3 regions of the Rhizobium sp. Root1204 genome follow, and region 2 is predicted to be linked to each of the others. Evidence: predicted binding sites of a transcription regulator. Region 2 holds the regulator's gene; each other region holds the start of a gene.
What was found. The regulator LexA, encoded in region 2, represses DNA repair genes until DNA is damaged. The targets are predictions, from matches to a motif close to TGTTCNNNNTGTGTTCNG.

Region 1 (6,347 bases), on a different contig from region 2:
CGGGCCGTGTCCGGATAGACATCGCGCGTGCCGCGAAGCTCGACCGTGACCGCCAGACGGCCGGGCAGCCGCTTTGCCTTCTCGGCAGTTTCATGCTTCCAGGCATAACCGACAGCCTCCTCGAAGGCGCTGCTTTCGCCATCGGCCAGAAACACGGCTTCCATATCAAGCGCCGATGCCAGATCGGCGGCTTCCGGCCAGAACGCCTCATCGACATAGGTATATTGCACGGACTCATCGTCGCAATGCAGATCGAGCATGAGGTCGGCGCCGAGCGCCATATGCAGCAATTGACGCTTCAGCTGCTCGACTGCCGGATAACGATCGAGATCCTCGATCAGCGTCTCGCGCTCTCCAATGAGGATCAGCGGAAACTCGCGGTTGAAATTGGTGCGCGACCCCAGATCGAAACGGCCCTGCAGATCGCCGAAATGCGATTGCGCGGTGCCGATCGGATTGGCCTGCGGGACGATCGTGATGTCGCTGAGGATCGTGCCGTCGGCATCCGCCTGACGCAACTTTTCGCACAGGAAATGCAGAAGTGCCGTGCCCGGAAGCTCGTTGGCATGCAAGGCTGCCTGGATATAGATTTTCGGCGCCTTAGCATCGCGACCTTTAAAGCGGATCACCGGCAGCCGCCACTCGGCGCCAGGCGTATCTCCCTTGATGACGATTTCAGAAATGTCCATGAATACCCTCCCGTTTGCAATTTCAGCGGCTTATGCGGCTTCCGGCCGACAGGTGCAAGACGCCAAAAATTGCAGCGTGTCCGGCGGCACGGCATCATGACCACAGCCGTCGCCGTGATCGCTGAAACGCCATCGCGGCGAGCCTCCGCAGCCCCGTTGCGTGCGAGGCTTCACAAAGAGACGGTTCATTTCCCTTTAGAAAGGCGAACAAAACAGGACAAGCGCTTGACCTGCCGCCCGGCAGGCCAAGTTTGGTGAAAGAAGCCTCAACCCAGCAGCGGCCAGCGATCGAGATATTCATATTCGCTCTTGCCGATGAGACTGCGGATGAGCACGAACTCGCGCGCAATCCAGCGGACGGGCTCTGCCAGCAAATGTTCCGGCACCGGCGTTTCATCATAAAGCACCGTCATATGCGGCATGAAGCGCGGATTGTAGGTGAAAGTCAGACCGACCGCCCACATTTCCTTGGCGAGTTGGACGTGCAGGTCCATCATTTCCTCGCTGCGGATCGCATTCGCCAGAACGACAGCCTTGGCGCTGGTAAAATGCATGGCACGATCGAAATTCACCTCGAAAGGCGCTGCTTTGACGGTGGCCATCGCCGCGGAGACAGCAAAGACGATATCGTCCGGGAAGTCCGGATAGTTGCCGATGCCATTCAGCGAGACATGCATCAGTTCATGCGGGCGGGGAGTTTTCGACAAGCCATAGCGCTGCGCAATGTCCCTTCCTGTCTCGACGGCCTGCAATGCAACCTCCCGTTCCGGCACAAGGGCCAAGAACAGGTTGCTTTTTCCAAGCTCGCCTGCCTGTCTCTGGCGGGTCTTCGCCGCCGCGGCGCCGCCGCCATGACCGAATGAAAATGACTTCTGTTCACTGCGCACAACTTCATTTCCGGCTCTTCCAAGCATGGCAGACCTCATCTCTTTTTGGATGTCGCTACTATACGCGAGTCGAATTCAAGATCAAGAACAAAACAGGAACATTGTGAATTTATTCCCACACGCCGTTAAGGGATGCGGGCCGGCGTTGCACCAATTTGACCCTGCAGCATCAGCGGCAACATCACCTTCGAGAGGCCATTCCAGAGCAAGAAACGGGTGGCGGAATGATGAAAACTGCGGGAAACTGCGACCATGACCTATGTGCATAAAATCATCGCATCCCCCGTCGGCAAACTTGAGCTTGTTGCGCGGGGTGACGGCTTGGCTGCCATCCTCTGGGAGAAGGATGACCCAAAGCGCGTGCGGCTGGGCGAAAGACAGGAACGCCCGGATCATCCTGTTCTGCTTGAAACCGAACGGCAGTTGGACGAATATTTCGCAGGCGCCCGAAGGGACTTTACCGTCCCGCTTGATCTGGCCGGCACCGGCTTTCAGAAAGCAGCCTGGCACGCACTGTTGACGATCCCGTTCGGCGAAACCCGGACCTATGCCGAGATCGCCAGGCAGATCGGTCATCCGACGGCATACCGGGCGATGGGAGCGGCCAATGGCAGAAATCCGGTGTCGATCATCGTACCCTGCCACCGCGCCATCGGATCGGATGGCCAGCTGCATGGCTTTGCCGGCGGACTGGATGCCAAGCGATATCTGCTTGCACTGGAGCGCAACAGACTGAACGCGGCGGCCTGACGGACGACCGCGTATTTTTGCCCCTGCTGCCTTGCGCGGGGAATAGAAGGAGTGGAACGATGGCAGAGAAAGCACAAACCTATCACGTCTTCAAAACGGCCGGCGGCTACTGCGGCATTGCCTGGAACGATATCGGCGTCACCCGGTTCCAATTACCGGCGCAAAGCGCCGAAGCCACCGAGCGCAACGTGCTGCGCCGGGTGCCAGGTGCCGAAGCGGGCGAACCGACGCCCGCTATCAACGAGGTCATCGCCGCCGTCCGGCGGTATTTTGACGGCGAGACCATCGATTTCTCGGATGTCGCCGTCGATCTGGATGGCCAGGACGAATTTTTCCGGCAGATCTACCATGCGCTGCGCCGCGTCGGTTGGGGCCATACGACCACCTATGGCAGCATCGCCAAGGAACTCGGCGCCGGGCCGCAGGCCGCCCGCGATGTCGGTCAGGCGATGGCCAGGAACCCGGTGCCCTTGATTATCCCGTGTCACCGCGTACTTGCCGCCGGCGGCAAGGTCGGCGGGTTCTCCGCACCCGGCGGCGCCACCTCCAAAGTCCGCATGCTGGAACTGGAAGGGGTCCATACCGGCGCGCCGGAGCCGGCGCAGCAATCGTTGCTGCTGTAAACAGCCGCGGTTTGTGCAACGGTAGCAATCACGGCAATAATCGGAAGGCATGGATCGCAATCCGGCCGCCGATTGCCCAGAAGGAACGCGCTTCCTTCTTCGGAACCCATTGACAATTTTGCGAAATTTGCCCTTCTTGTTGTGTCTCGCAGAACGTGGAGACAATCATGCATATTCCTTATGCCGGTTCCGGCCCCTATTGCTACGCCAACTCTTTCGCCATGATGTTCGGCGCCAATGCGCCATCCATCGGCGTCGTTGAATTCGCCACGAGCAGCGCTTTTGGCATGCAGTTGGTTGGTGGCACGCTTCCCTTTTTCGATCCTTACGGCTGGACGCCGGAAGCAAGTTTCAACGATGCCCTGGCCGCGTTGGGCTGGCGGTCGGAAATGCTGCGTAATGACGACCCACAAGCCGCGCTTCTTGCGCTGAGCACGGCCCTTGCTGATGGGCCGGTCTGGATCGGACCTGTCGAGATGGGTTACCTCAGCCACCAGCCGGGAATGACAGGCCCTATCGGCGCAGACCATTACCTCATCGTGGCCGAGATCGATGATCACTCGGTTCTGATGCACGATCCGCAAGGCTATCCCTATGCCCGGCTTCCCATCAGCCTGTTTCTCAAAGCCTGGCAAGCTGAAACCGTCGACTATGCATCGCCGTTCACCATGCGCTCCGGTTTTCGCCAGATAGAGCGAAAGTCCGAGCGTGACATCATCCTGTCGGCCATGCCGGCCGCGAGACGGTGGCTGGCGATGGAAAACGCCGTTCATGTCCCTCCTGGAACCATTGGTAACGGCGAGGCGGCGGAAGCGCTTGCTGAAGTCATCGAGCGAGGCATGGATGATGACCTGCGCGGTCATCTCATCCACTTCGCGGTGCGCGTCGGATCACGGCGGGCTGCGGATGCAGCCACATGCATGATCAAGGCCGGCTACGACCGCGCCGCACAAATCCTCGACCGGCAGGCACGCCTCATCGGCGCCCTGCAATATCCCCTCGTCATACGCGACGATGCGACAGCAGCCGCCGGTCTTCGATCGCTGGCCCCGACTTATGGCGACCTGCTGCATGTACTAAGTTCGCGGTAGAACGGCACCCCCGGACGCCCGCAAGTCCGCTTCATCCAGGCAAAAACCGGCAGAGGCCTGCGCTGTTGTCACCCGGCTGCTCTATCACCGTAAAAGCCGGGTGAACGCATCTACGGTTCGGAGCGGTCAGCCTCTGCAACCAGCCAATCCCAGAGCTCCGTTACCACCGGGTGCCGCAGATTGCGCGGATGAGCCGCCAGCATGAAAGGTTTGGCCGAGGTCATTCCCCGGTCACCAAGGAGTACAAGCTCGCCCTTCGCCAGCCGCTCCGATGCGAGGTTGATGCTGCCGAGGCAGACGCCGAAACCGCGCGCGGCGGCATCGAGCATGATGCCGGAATCGGAGAAATTGAGACCCGTGACGAGTGCGCCACCATCAAGCCCTCCGGCCAGAAACCATTTCTGCCAGTCGTCCTCCGTCTCGTCATGCAGCATCGGAAAGTCGAGGAACGTCTGCCCATCCGGATTAGCAGGCATCGTGGCTCTGAGGGAAGGCGCACACATCGGCCACAGTGTATCGGTGAACAGTACGGCCGACACCATGCCATCCCAGTTTCCGCGTCCATGCGTCACCAGAATGTCGATTTCGGATTCGGCGAGGTTCACCTCCTCCTCCGTAGTCACCAGCCATGGCTCCATATCCGGATGACTGGCCTTGAGCTTTGCCAGCCGCGGCATATACCAGCCGGCGGCAAAGGATGGCGGCATCGCCAGAACAACCGAACCGGGCTTTGTATAGAAGCCGAGCCTGCGGACACCCAACCGCAGTGTTTCCAATGTGGCAGCCACGGTATCGTGGAAATCCCGCCCGGCATCCGTCAGCTCGACGCGCCGGTTGAGGCGCAGGAAAAGCGGTTGTCCGAAATGCTCCTCCAGCGCCCGAACCTGATGACTGACCGCCGATTGCGTCATGTTCAGCTCTTGCGCCGCCAGCGAAAAACTGGACAGCCGCGCAGCGGCCTCAAAGCCGGCCATTGCCGCCATCGGCGGCAGGTTTCGATAGGGGTTCACATGAGATTTTTTCATCAAACACCTTAAAGATTCGCGTTTGCACGCGGATTGCACAGCTCTTAGATTTTGATTGCTCATGATGCGCTGCTGCAGCGTCCTTTACTGATGAGAAATTTTAATCCCGGGGTCAATGATGCAGAATGCCAATGGCACACCGAAACAGACTGGGTTCCGCATGCCGGCGGAATGGGAACATCATGAGCGCAGCTGGATGATGTGGCCGGCAAGAGCCGGGTTCTGGGACGACATCGCCGCCACCAGGCGCGACTATGCAGCGGTCGCCCATGCCATCCGCGCGTTTGAACCGGTTACCATGGCTGTACGGCCAGAGGATGCGGCGGAGGCCCGTTCGATGCTGGGCGGCGATATTGCGCTGGCGATCACCGCGATCGACGATTCCTGGGCGCGCGACGCTGGTCCGTGCTTTCTCGTCGATGACCACGGTGCGCGGGCTGGCGTGAATTTCAGGTTCAACGCCTGGGGCGGCAAATATCAGCCGCATGACAAGGACGACGCGTTTGCCGGCTACGTGCTTCAGCAAACGAATGTCCGGACGTTCAATTCACGCCTCGTCGCGGAAGGCGGCGGCATGTCCGTGGACGGTGAAGGCACGATTCTGACCACCGAAAGCTGCTTTCCCAACATCAATCGCAATCCGGACTGGACGCGAGACGAGATCGAGCTTGAACTCAAGGATATGCTTGGCGGCAACAAAGTGATCTGGCTGCCTGGCAACCCGGAGGAAATCGAAACGGACGGCCATGTCGATGGCATTGCCACCTTCGTGGCTCCGGGTGTTGTGCTGATCGAACATGCCGGAGATCCGCAATCCCCGTGGCACGCCATCAGCATGGCCAACATCCGGGCGCTTGAAGGCCAGACAGACGCCAAGGGACGGCAGATCAAACTGATCACCATCCCCGAGGCGGTTGAGGCGGAGGCGATTGGTGATAGGTTCTGCCGGTCCTATGTCAATTCGTACCTGGTCAACGGCGGCGTGATCATGCCGCGCTATGGCGTCCGCAGTGACGATCTGGTGCGCGAAACGTTTGAAGCGCTGTTTCCCGGCCGCACGGTGCGCCAGGTTTCCATCGACAATATCGCAGTCGGTGGCGGCGGCATCCATTGCATCACCCAGCAAGAGCCGGCGGCGTAATCACGGCAGGAATGCCGGAACCCCAGGCCGGCGCTGGCCACCGGCGAAACAGTGCATCCCCCATTCGCATAAGGAGTTCTTGATGATGAAACGGCGAAATTTCCTGAAGCGAAGCCTGCTGGTTTCCGGAGGCGCGCTCGC
Region 2 (6,347 bases):
ATGCGTCCCCCAAATGTGAAGAGGGGAAACGGTAGAGGCTCTCGATAGTTTCAGAATACGGCGGCGAAAGGTAAATGATCAATTAAGGTTGCCAGAGGTGCGGCGCCCGGATTTCATTGAGTGCGCTCGACTGTCTGTCGCCCTCGTCGCTTGCCTTTGGTCGACATCAGGAAGACAATCACTGGCGGGCACACGGACTGGCTGGCCTTGCGCTCCATTAAAGGAGAAAATCATGAAACTCAAATATACGGTGACAGCGATCGCTATTGCGCTTGCGACTTTGACGATTTCGGCGTGTCAGACTAGGCCAAACTACGATAATCGCCCTTCCTACAGTGGCAACGACCATGGCGGCGGCAACAGCGGTGGCGGTAGTTCCGGATACTAGCCTGCCCCCCAATGAATCTTGCTGGCACTGGAGGCGTCAGCGCTCCCATTCGGTTGACAGAACGAAAACCGTGATCTCTAAATCAAGCATGAACGGTTTACGAACAGACAATGCACGGTTGCCGTAAAGGTAGTCCTTTTGGACGAGTCGCTACCCTTGGATAGCGGGATAAATGGTTGCCCTAGTTGGACCCGAAGAAGACCAGCCGTCTCACGAGGACTTTCCCGGCACGCTTAACCGACACTGAGGGTATCGACGGTTACCCCGTCACGGCATTCTCGGTGGTTTCGGGCAGTATCCGTCAACCCGTGGCGAGATGTGCGCCTGATTTAACCCGCCGCCTCTTATGACCTACCTAGCCGCAATCACATATCTGACGCCGCGGCCTATTCCATAAAGCGCAGCGGCGATAACGAAGAACACAACAACCTTTTCCAAGTCCCCTGAGCCGTTGCCCAGCACAAGGCCAAGCGCCCCGATAGCGGCTGAAAGGATGGCGAGAGCAGTAAAGCCCCAGCAAATCACATTCGCCAGGCGAATCATCATGGGCGATGATGTGGCGGGCTCAGACATGGCAAACTCCAATTGGGATGTTGCCGTATCGCTTACACCAGAAATCCTAACTGGATTGCAAACTCCAAGCTATCTGCCGGGCTACCCCCCCAGCTTGGCTGACGGTGCTGGGTGCGTATCCAGCAGCTTGCTTTAGTGCGGGGCTCGTCAGCTTCCCCTCGGATATGGTTGCGGACACAGGATTTGAACCTGCGACATCCAGCTTATGAGGCTGGCAAGCTACCGGGCTGCTCTACTCCGACAAACTGAAAAATTGGCAGCGTTCTTTTTGAGCGATTGGCGGTGAAAAACCGATCAGAGGCCCGGTGATACCGCAACAGATCAGCCATAAAATCACCTTATGGCTTGAAATATTACACTGCTTCGGAAAATTCAGAAATATCAAGCTATACGGGTACCAAGCCGTTCAGCGTCTCAATCATCGCTTTTATGGTGTTGCGGCCGGTGGCGTCCACAACATATCCGCCCATACCCTTTAGGAAGCCGCCATTGACGACGACGCGGTGGTTTTTCGGGAAAACGTCGCGAGCTTCTTTCCGGGTGAGTTTAGGGCCAGCCTGGTTTTCCTTTTCGATCCGGCGGGCCGGTCGCCGTTCCATTGATTCCAGTTCGGCCGCCTCGGCGGCGCGGATGTTCTCGATGTCTGTAGCTAGGATGCGCAGCGGGCAACCGGCCACACCAAGGATAGCCGAAACTCCGTCGCAGTCGGAAAGCGTATAGAAGCTGTGGGGATCGCGCACGAAGGCGTAACCTACCATCAGTGGGAACCGTTTCACGATGCACGCGTCCGTCCGGTGAAGCGAAGCGAGGGGAAGACGCTGACGACGGTGAAGACTGGCGGGCGTCTGCATGACGGACGTGGCCAATATCGATCTGCTATGTGGAGAAGAACAAGAGCCGTCACGGCACGATGCGCTATTACCTGCGCATCGATGGAAAGCGGATATGCCGACTTCCGGATGATATTCAGAGCGAGCAATTTTCCATTGAATACTGGAAGGCCTGCAAGACCGCCCAGCCCGTGATGGCGCGTGTCGATATTCCGAAAGCTCTGTCCTTCATCGTGAAGCCAAACAGCTTCCGGCTCTGCGTGGAATACATGTGCAGCAACGCTTTCACCACGCTCGACAAGTCCACGCAGGATCGCCGGCGGAATATCATGGAGGCGATGTGGCTGGAACCGTTGAGCGAAAAAGACGGCAGGCTATTTGCCGACATGCCGGTGTCAAAAATGGATGTGGAAAATTTAGAGGTCCTGCGGGATCGCAAGAAAGAGGTGCCCTTTGTGGCTGACGATGCGCCGTGTCTTCGACACGAAGAAGGATGGCAAGCCCGTGGTGCCGAACATCGCTCGGCTCGTTGAACCATTCCGCGCCTATAGCGACGGGCACCACACCATCGCGCCCGACGAGATCGGCAAGTTCATCGATCACCACGGCCAGAAGTCGAAAGCCGTACTGGCGCTGTCGCTGTTAATGCAGACCGGCTTTCGCGTATCGGACTTGGCTGTTATCGGCCCGCAGCATCGGTGTGGCGATATTCTCAAGCTGCGGCTATTCAAGAACCGCAACCGGACGCCGGTGGATATCGAGATTGCCATTCACCCGATCCTTGAAGCCGTGATGGAGTTGCACCCTGTCACCGGGCTCACCAATGTGCGGACTGAGTTCGACAAAGCTTTCACAGTGAAGGGACTTGGAAACAGAGTGTCCGCATGGTTCAGCCAGGCAAGGGGCTGGCAACTGATCAGGCGCACAACGAAGCCACCGACTATATGCTGGAAGCGATGTTCGGCTGGAAGGACGGGAAGACATCCAAGATCTACACGCGCAACGCAGACCATGCGCGGCTGGCCAGACAGGCCGTATCGAAGATCAACTGTGATGGGATGGGCACGAAATTGCTCGAAAGCAAGGACGGGACGGAGGGGTGAAATAGGAACCGACTGCCACACCCGCTATATTTTCGATTGATTTCAAGGTCTTACTGGTGGAGCAAGAAAGGTTTGGAGGCCTCGCCCGGAATTGAACCGGGGTGCAAGGATTTGCAGTCCTCTGCGTCACCACTCCGCCACGAGGCCTCACCAGTTCAAATAGTCGAACTGTGGCGGCGGTTTAGAATGATCCTAGACAAATCGCAAGAGGGTATTTCTGAAAAACGTTCTTGGTCATTTCTGAGATGCCGTTTCCGAACCCTTCTTCCACAGCTTTGGGGATGAACAAGCCGGTGTGCGAGGAGCCGAAAACGAGATTGCGGCGTCCCGGTCAAAGCGCCACGTCCCTGCCCTGTTGCCGGGCGCATTCTCACGAAGGTGACGGGCGACGGATTCGTGAATTGGTGCGCAAGTGCTGCCGTCGGCTGTTCGATTGATGAAGCGCCAAAGCCCTTAGCGAAACGGCACTGTTTCTAACGCCTTGCCAACGCGGGCCGTTGCAGCAGCCGGCCCTTTTCCCTAACGATGCCAATCGTTCAGCTCTTGGCTGGAGCGATCCGCATTATCTGTCCACGTCTCAATTGACGCGCGGGCAACCCTGGCGGTTTGCAAGTTTCAAGACAGTGTATTCGCCACGGCGTCCAATGCCGTCAACGACAACAAGGCGCCGGTTTATCGAGCGGATGCCGGGATCACGCATTCCGTACTGATAGGCACGGCGGATTGCCTGCCGTTCACTGCAATTGCTGCGCGGACGATACTCATTATTGTATCGCCGGTCTCTGTATTCAACTGCGGGACTGTCGCGTCCGATGTATATGTCCAAGGATTGGGCCAACGATGCTGGTGCCTGAACAGTCGAAATGACTGTGGCCATCAATGCCACGACCAAAACTTTTGTAAAAACGGTTCTCACATTGGCCTCCTGGGTTCCGTCCACGAATAGAGCCGATAGGTCAACGAAATCCTACTAAATAGGTTCCAAAAATAGGGTGCGATAGGGGAACGGCAACATTTGCCGATGCGCAAGCCGCATTGAAAATTCATAGGCTTACAGCCCGTTAATCGGGCGTATTGAAGGAAAAATCATGTCCCTTATTTCCGCCGCTACTCATGATTTAGAGTGCTCCGGTCGGTTCATGAGGTCGCTAAGGCATTATCTTTCAGGGGGCAAAACTATCGTCGCGCCGGACGGTGACAGGTTTGCAGCCATGTCTACAAATCACGCAATCTTCCCCACTCCTTTAAGCTGCCATAGCTGAAGTGATATCAGATCAATGATAACGGCGGATCAGCCCGACGAGTTTTCCCTGTATCTTGACCCGGTCCGGTCCAAAAATCCGCGTCTCATATGCAGGGTTGGCGGCTTCCAGCGCGATCGAGGCGCCTTTGCGGCGAAACCGCTTCAATGTCGCTTCCTCGTCATCAACCAGGGCGACGATGATTTCACCGGGGCTGGCACTGTTCGTATTGCGGATGATGACCGTGTCGCCGTCGAGAATGCCCGCCTCGATCATCGAATCACCGCGCACTTCAAGTGCGTAGTGCTCACCGGTCCCAACCATCTCGAGCGGCACGGAAATATCATGCGTATTGTTCTGAATCGCGGAGATCGGTACGCCGGCGGCGATCCTGCCCATGACAGGTATGGAGACGGTATCGTTGTTTGCGGCGGCCTTGACGGGTGCGGCAGGTGCCGGTTGTGTACCAAGACTGCCCTGGATGACGCTCGGTGAAAAGCCGCGCTTTGGCTGAAGGCTCGTGGTATAGGCTTCTGGTAACTTGATCACTTCCAGCGCCCTCGCCCGGTTGGGCAGACGCCGGATGAAGCCTCGCTCCTCAAGCGCTGTAATCAGCCGATGAATGCCGGATTTCGACGCAAGATCCAGTGCATCCTTCATCTCGTCGAACGATGGCGGTACGCCCGATTCCTTCATTCTTTCGTGAATGAACAGAAGCAGTTCCTGTTGCTTGCGGGTCAGCATGAACGATCACTCCAGAATCTAGAAACAAATCAAGAACGAACACTATCTGTTCCATATGTGTTCCGCAAGTCCCTAAAATTCGTGAGTGTTTTCAACGCAACAGAAAATCGTGCTGCATAGCGGCTCCTTTCCACTCAGCATTCCGCCTGCCATTCATCGCGGGAAGCTATCTGTTGGAACCTTTGCGCCGCCGGTACCGTTTCGGTTTATCTCGAAACAATGCGATGGACGGCCTGCTCCGGATGCCGTCCGAGGAGGCTTTGATGGCGAAATACACCGATGAGCGCGCTTCCGATGCCGATATGCAGAAAACCGTGGAATTGAGCGGCGTGCAGGCCCGTCAAGGCTTTTTGGGCCGGCCGGTGCTGATGGTACTCATCTGCGGCGTGGTCCTTGCAATGCTCGCCTGGGCCGGTGCGGAAGTGTTTGGCGAAAGCACAGACAACGACGCTGCGACCAAGGTTGAGGAAAAGCTGCCTGCCCCGAACAATGGCGCTCCGGCCACGCAGGAAACTCCGGTCGATCCGGCGCAAATGGCACCTGCGGACAAGGACCCGACGCCACAGACAGGCTCAGGCGGATAAGCGGATCGGATCCGGCGCAAGCCTCTGCCGAATCGGGAGAAGGGCTTACGTCCAGCTTCCTAGCTGGAAGCAGGCCATTTGCGCGCCCACCAGACCGAAAGCCGCCGCCTCTTTCGCCGGACGAAGGCAAGGTCGTGCGACAGGACGAGAAGACCAAGGGGAATCATCCAGAAACCGAGAACCGGGAGAAAACCCAAAATACCGCCAAAGATCAGCGCGGCACCGATGGAAATGCGCAAAAGGCGCGATTGCGGCAGCCGCATACGCCACGTGCCGATGATGAGTTCGTGGGCGCGGGCATCGATGCCGAATTTTTTTGTTTTCCGCTGTTCTGCCATCAAATTCCACCTGCCAAATGTCCGGCCACCCGCCATCGCCTGCGAACGCTGCAATCCTGCGGGTTTATCCCCGGCAAATCAACGGAGCGCTTTCAACTCTCACATGGGGAGTTGTCCACAATCAGACAAGATTGTGCATTTTTTTTGAAAAACCGCTTGGCAAATCGGAAAAGCATTTGTATTAGCAGCCTCACTTCTGCAGCACACACCGCCGCAGATTATCCCTGGTAGCTCAGCGGTAGAGCATTCGACTGTTAATCGACAGGTCGCCGGTTCGAATCCGGCCCGGGGAGCCAATTTCCAAAGGCCTTGCTGAAAAAGCAAGGCCTTTTTGGTTTCTGGCGTACCCTCTGCGCCCGCCTTCATGTTCTACCGGTAACCGCTCGCGTCCGCCGGTTTTCCGGCATCCTGCACCTCGGTCATGTAGCGCCAGCAGTCCGGCCGCGATCCGTCGAGATCGGTAAAGCCGTAAATCTTGGCGAGATCGCCGCTTGAGGTCGATTGCCCGTTGAGGCGTCCCCGCTCCGGATCCGCAGCCAGGGATGA
Region 3 (6,347 bases), 330 kb from region 2:
CGCTATCGTCGCAGCCGAGAATTGTCATGACGATCAGGGCAGGAACCATCGTGGATATCTCTCCAATTCGGTGAAAAATCGTTCTGTAAGGAGCGATTCTGACTTCGCTGAACTAAGGGCCCGTTTGCTCCGGAAGTAAGGCAAAGTGGGGAAGGCTTGGAAACAATTTGTTTCTGCCGGTTGCTCTGAGTGAGGTTAGCCGCCGTACATGGCCAGATTTTCCGTCTGTCGTTTTCACTACCGTACTTTTAGGATTGACTGGAAACGGGATGAATCGATCTGCGAAGGAACAACGCCAAGTGACTCTGACCATTGAAAAAGAATCGCCGCGCCAGCCGGGCGTCCAGAACTTGCTTGATCAATCCGATGCCTACGCGCAATCGCTTTATCCGGCCGAAAGCAATCACCTTGTCGATGTCTCGACGCTGGAAAAACCGTCCGTCTCCTTTTTCGTCGCCCGCCATGAGGGAGAGGTCGTCGGCTGTTGTGCGCTGGTGGATGCTGGTGATGGCAGCGCCGAGATCAAGCGCATGTTCGTCGATCCGCAGGCACGTGGCCTGAAGATCGGCCGCAAGCTGCTCGAGCATCTCGAAGGCCATGGCCGCGGCGCCGGACTGTCGGCCATCCGGCTTGAGACCGGCATCTATCAGCCGGAGGCGATCGGCCTCTACAAGACCGCCGGCTATGTCGAGATTGGACCGTTCGGTTCCTATCAACCGGACCCGTTCAGCCTGTTCATGGAAAAGGCCATCGCCTGACGCAGAGCGAGGTTACTTCAGGGAAAACCGTTTCCGCTCCGTGAGTTGGAGCGGAAAGCTGAATCAATTCCACAATGTGTTGAATCGATCTGCGAAGGCTTTGAGCTAGATATCCAGGTTGTCGGCAAACACGGCACGTTCCTGGATGAAGCGGAAGCGGGCATCGGCCTTGGTGCCCATCAGGTTGTCGACGGCTTCGCGCGTGCCTTCGAAATCCACCTCGTCGATGGCGACTTTCAAGAGCGTGCGCTTGGAAGGATCCATCGTGGTTTCCTTCAACTGCGCCGGCATCATTTCGCCAAGACCCTTGAAGCGGCCGATCTCGATCTTGCCGCGGCCATTGAATTCCGTCTCGACCAGTTCCACCCGATGCGCGTCGTCGCGGGCGTAGAGCGTCTTTGCCCCTTGGGTGATGCGGTAAAGCGGCGGTACGGCCAGATAGAGATGTCCGCCGCGAACGAGTTCCGGCATTTCCTGATAAAAGAACGTGATCAGCAGCGAGGCGATGTGGGCACCGTCGACGTCGGCATCGGTCATGACGATGACGCGCTCATAGCGCAGGTCTTCCTCACGGTACTTGCTGCGCGTGCCGCAGCCGAGCGCCTGGACGAGATCGCTGATCTGCTGGTTGGCGCCGAGTTTTTCGCGGCCAGCACTGGCAACGTTGAGGATTTTTCCGCGCAAAGGCAGGATCGCCTGGTTGGAGCGGTTGCGCGCCTGTTTTGCCGAGCCACCAGCCGAATCGCCTTCGACAATGAAAAGTTCGGCCCCTTCGGCCGAATTCTGCGAGCAGTCGGCAAGCTTGCCCGGCAGGCGCAGCTTGCGCACCGCCGATTTGCGGGTGACTTCCTTTTCCTTGCGGCGGCGCACACGCTCGTCGGCGCGCTCGATGACCCATTCCAGCAGCTTGTGGGCTTCTTGCGGGTTATCGGCAAGGAAATGGTCGAAGGGATCGCGAAGCGCGTTCTCGACGATGCGCTGCGCTTCGACGGTCGCCAGCTTGTCCTTGGTCTGGCCGACGAATTCCGGTTCGCGGATGAACACCGACAGCATACCGGCGGCCGAGATCATCACGTCTTCGGTGGTCACAATCGCCGCGCGCTTGTTCTGCGTCAGTTCCGCATAGGCTTTGAGGCCCTTGGTGAGCGCGATGCGGAAGCCGGCTTCGTGCGTGCCGCCTTCCGGTGTCGGAATGGTGTTGCAATAGGAATGTACGATGCTGTCGCCACCATACCAGGTGACGGCCCATTCGAGCGCGCCATGGCCGCCGGTCTTTTCGGTCTTGCCGGCAAAGATTTCGCGGGTGACGGTGAATTCCTTGCCCATCGTTGCCTGCAGGTAATCCTTCAGGCCTCCGGGGAAGTGGAACACCGCCTTGTCCGGCGTATCCGTACCTTCGATCAGCGAGGGATCGCAGGACCAGCGGATTTCGACGCCGCCGAACAGATAGGCCTTCGACCGCGCCATGCGGAACAGCCGGGCGGGATCGAATTTGGCATGCGATCCGAAGATCTCCGGATCCGGATGGAACTTGACCTTCGTGCCGCGCCGGTTCTGCACGTCGCCCAGTTCTTCGAGCCCGCCTTGCGGAATGCCGCGCGAAAAGCGCTGACGATAGAGTTTGCGATTACGGGCAACCTCAACTTCGAGAATGTCCGACAGCGCGTTGACGACCGAGACGCCGACGCCGTGCAGACCACCGGAGGTCTCGTAGACCTTGCTGTCGAATTTGCCGCCCGCATGCAGGATGGTCATGATCACTTCGAGCGTCGACTTGCCCGGAAATTTCGGATGGTTCTCGACCGGAATACCACGGCCGTTATCGGTCACCGACAGGCAGCCTTCGGCGTCGAGATGGACGTCGATGAAATTGGCGTGTCCGGCAACAGCTTCGTCCATCGAGTTGTCGATGACTTCGGCAAACAGATGGTGCAGAGCCTTTTCGTCGGTGCCGCCGATATACATGCCGGGACGGCGGCGCACAGGTTCCAGCCCCTCCAGCACCTCGATTGCCGAGGCGTTGTAATCGCCGGCATCGGCCTTCAGCGCCGCCGGGGTACTGCTGCGCTGTTCCGCCACCGGCGCGGCGGCGGGCGTGGCAACAACCGGCTTTGGCACGACGGGATCCGTCGCAGGCTTCGGTACCAGGGGCATTGCTGAAAAGAGATCGTTGCTGTCGGTCATAGTCTGTTTTGATGTCTTTCCGTGGTGGCGGCTTCAGGCCCGGCCCAAGGTTCGGACTGAGCCGTCAGGAATGTCTGCACGAATCGCTGGAATTCTGCCAAATTCCCAGCGCGAGAGCGACCAGGCCAGCCCAATCACTCAGCCGCGCGCGTCAACACGCCGATCGTGCCTTCAATAGCCCCAACTGTTGCTTTGCGGAAGGTCCGATGGCAAGGCTTGGATCAAAAGAGGAACATTCCGGATGCACCTGTCCACAACTCATTTGACCTTTCGTGCCTTTTTTGCCGCAATCGTCATGGCCGCCCTGGTTTTGCCGGCACAGGCCGCGCCGCTGAAGCCCTTTAAGGACGAGCTGTTTTCCTATGGAACGGTGCTGGAAACGGAGGATGGCGGCGATTACCGCGTCGTCGATTACGACAAGATGCGCGATATCCACGCTCGTGACACCGAGCCGGAACGCCGGGTAAGGCGAACCTATGTGTCGCTCGGCGTCAAGAGCGCGCAGGTCAACGAGACGCTCGATCTCGCCACCCGGCCGCTGGATGTGCTGCGGGTGGGTGCTGCGAGGGGCGCGACATTCACCGTCATCTTCATCCATGGCCGAGGCGGCGACCGGCGGCTCGGCGCCAATGACTGGTCGTTCGGCGGCAATTTCAACCGGCTAAAGAACCTCGCTGTCGAAAATGGCGGCGTCTACTATGCCCCGAGCATGCGCTCCTTCGATGATGCGGGCGTCGCCGATGTCGCTGGATTGATTGCCTATGCCCGGCAGCAATCCCCTGGCCGACCGGTCGTGCTCTCATGCGCCTCGATGGGCAGTTTCATCTGCTGGGGCCTCACCCGCAATCCGCAGGCTGTTGCAGACCTCAAGGGCATGATGATCATGGGCGGTCCCTCTGATGCGGCTTTCAGCAAGAGTGCCGCCTACAAGAAGAAACTGCCGATATTCTTCAGCCATGGCGGCGCCGATACTGTCTATCCCGTGTCCGGCCAGATCGCGTTCTACCGCTCGCTGAGGAAAGCGAACTATCCCGCCCGCATCGTCCTTTTCCAGACAGGGTCGCACGGCACCCCCGTCCGTATGACGGACTGGCGCGATGCACTGAACTGGATCGGGCTGGATTGAAACACCGAATATATCCGGGATTCATTAACCAACGCAGCAGTTTGAAACCTTAAGGCGAGCGCTGTTTGCACTTTCGAAAGCTGAACATGGGACTGTCCCGGGTATATTTTATCGGGGTTTGATCTTATGGATGCTCGGACAGAAACGCGGCATATTCCGCTATGCGTCGATCTTGACGGCACATTGCTTGCTGCCGACACGCTCTGGGAGGGCGTGGCGATCATTCTGTTGCGCAATCCGCTGATGCTATTTGCAGTTCTTATCTGGATGACGAAGGGCAAGGCGCGGCTGAAATACGAGGTTGCCGCACGCTCCGGACGCCAGGCGGCCGACTGGCCCTATCGCGAGGCGGTGCTCAAGCGTCTGGCGCGCGAGCGCGAAACCGGCCGGCAGGTCATTCTGGTCACCGGTGCCGCCGAAAGCGTGGCGCTTGGGGTTGCAGCTCATACCGGCGCTTTTTCCTCCGTCCTGCACAGCACCACGGACGTCAACCTCACCAGCCGCCGCAAGCGGGAAAAACTGATCGAACAGTTCGGCGAGGGCGGTTTCGACTATATGGGCAACAGCCGCGATGACGTGCCGGTGTTTGATGCCGCCCGCAAGGCGATTGTCGTGGCGCCGGATGCCGCCGCCGAAAAATGGCGCCGGGCACATGATGCCGAAAAGCTCGATCTCGGCAAGGCGAGCCCGTTGGCAGCCCTGAAATCGATCCGCGTGCATCAATGGGCAAAGAATGTGCTGATCGGCGTTCCGATGGTCCTCAACCACGACATCTTGCACATGGATGCGGTGGTCAACGTCATCCTGGCGTTCTTCGCCTTCAGCTTCCTTGCCTCTGCTGTCTATGTGGTCAACGATCTGTCGGATCTCACCAGCGACCGCCGTCATCCGAAGAAGCGCAACCGGCCGCTGGCAAGCGGCCAGATGTCGGTGCCGATGGGGCTGATGATAGCGCTGTGCCTGCTCCTTGCCTCGCTCTCGCTGACGGCTGTGCTGCCGTACGATTTCGCCCTCGTACTCGGTTTTTATGCCTTGGCGACGACTGCCTACACGTTTGTGCTCAAGCGCAAGCTCTTGGTCGATGTCTTCACACTGGCCGGGCTCTATACAGTTCGCATCATCGCCGGTGCTGCTGCCACAGGCACGGATCTGTCCTTCTGGCTCCTGTCGTTCTCGATCTTCTTTTTCCTCAGCCTGGCGCTGGTCAAGCGCTATGTCGAGCTCGATGAATATGACGGCCGCGACGGCAACCAGGTGCCGGGGCGCGGCTATATGGCGGTCGATTTCGAAATGGTCGGACAGGCCGGTGTTTCTTCGGCCTTTGCCTCTGCACTGGTTCTGGCGCTCTATATTCACAGCAAGGAAATGCAGGAAATGTACAGGCTGGATTGGGCGCTGTGGCCGCTCTGCCCGCTGGTGCTCTATATGCTGCTGCGCATCTGGATGCTGGCCCGCCGCGGCATGCTGCATGAGGATCCTGTGGTGTTCATCATGCGCGACTGGCGCAGCCTCGTCACCATGGCGCTCGGCGCCATGTTTGTGCTCGCCGGTGCTTTGGGAACGCCATGACCCCCGCCGAATTTGACAGCTGGGGCCGGATCGATTGCCGCGCCCGGCAGTCCGTATCGCCCGATGCCTATGAGAACCTGCGTGAAACTGCGGCGCCCGGCGCTTTCCTGCCATTCGGCAACGGCCGGTCCTATGGCGACAGTTGCCATAACGACGCGGGCAGGCTGATCGAGAGCCGGGTACGCACCCGCATCCTCGGTTTCGATCCGGGAACCGGCATCATTTCCTGCGATGCCGGCGTCACGCTTCGCTCCATTCTCGAAACAGCGATCCCGCACCGGTTTTTCTTGCCGGTGACGCCGGGAACCGCGTCGGTCACGGTTGCAGGGGCCGTCGCCAATGATGTGCACGGCAAGAACCATCACGCCCGCGGTACTTTCGGCAAGCATGTGCTTGGCCTGACATTGTTGCGGTCGAGCGGCGAGGTACTGACCTGCTCGGCAACGGAAAATCGCGACCTGTTTTTTGCCACCATCGCCGGCATGGGCCTGACGGGGCTGATCCTGTCGGTCGACCTGCAGCTGATGAAGGTGCCATCCGCCCACATCCAGCAACACGCCATCCGCTTCGATAGCCTGAATGAATATTTCGGCATGGTCGAAACCGTTGATGGCGAGCACGAATATTCCGTCGCCTGGATCGACCAGTTGGCCACCGGAAAGAGGACGGGCAGGGGTGTGCTTCTGGCCGGTGATCATGCCGATGCCTCC

Region 1: ASC96_RS02185 (2'-5' RNA ligase family protein) is a predicted target of LexA. The motif match lies at 1,660-1,677, and genes of this name have one in related genera.
Region 3: parE (DNA topoisomerase IV subunit B) is a predicted target of LexA. The motif match lies at 3,160-3,177, and genes of this name have one in related genera.

What each region holds. Positions count from the first base shown of each region.
Region 1 covers NZ_LMCZ01000001.1:451,234-457,580, forward strand. Annotated here, with positions in the region: gene ASC96_RS02180 (succinylglutamate desuccinylase/aspartoacylase family protein) at 1-689, opposite strand, end outside; gene ASC96_RS02185 (2'-5' RNA ligase family protein) at 956-1,576, opposite strand; gene ASC96_RS02190 (methylated-DNA--[protein]-cysteine S-methyltransferase) at 1,829-2,326, shown strand; gene ASC96_RS02195 (methylated-DNA--[protein]-cysteine S-methyltransferase) at 2,386-2,949, shown strand; gene ASC96_RS02200 (hypothetical protein) at 3,114-4,040, shown strand; gene ASC96_RS34220 (LysR substrate-binding domain-containing protein) at 4,151-5,065, opposite strand; gene ASC96_RS02210 (agmatine deiminase family protein) at 5,184-6,206, shown strand.
Region 2 covers NZ_LMCZ01000034.1:393,053-399,399, forward strand. Annotated here, with positions in the region: gene ASC96_RS23170 (hypothetical protein) at 740-961, opposite strand; tRNA gene ASC96_RS23175 (tRNA-Met) at 1,127-1,204, opposite strand; gene ASC96_RS23180 (hypothetical protein) at 1,348-1,701, opposite strand; gene ASC96_RS23185 (hypothetical protein) at 1,842-2,324, shown strand; gene ASC96_RS23190 (hypothetical protein) at 2,676-2,894, shown strand; tRNA gene ASC96_RS23195 (tRNA-Cys) at 2,968-3,041, opposite strand; gene lexA (transcriptional repressor LexA) at 4,169-4,879, opposite strand; gene ASC96_RS23205 (hypothetical protein) at 5,143-5,463, shown strand; gene ASC96_RS34095 (hypothetical protein) at 5,523-5,801, opposite strand; tRNA gene ASC96_RS23215 (tRNA-Asn) at 6,023-6,097, shown strand; gene ASC96_RS23220 (SDR family oxidoreductase) at 6,171-6,347, opposite strand, start outside.
Region 3 covers NZ_LMCZ01000034.1:64,546-70,892, forward strand. Annotated here, with positions in the region: gene ASC96_RS21475 (hypothetical protein) at 1-49, opposite strand, end outside; gene ASC96_RS21480 (GNAT family N-acetyltransferase) at 270-758, shown strand; gene parE (DNA topoisomerase IV subunit B) at 864-2,942, opposite strand; gene ASC96_RS21490 (phospholipase) at 3,184-4,068, shown strand; gene ASC96_RS21495 (UbiA family prenyltransferase) at 4,195-5,637, shown strand; gene ASC96_RS21500 (FAD-binding oxidoreductase) at 5,634-6,347, shown strand, end outside.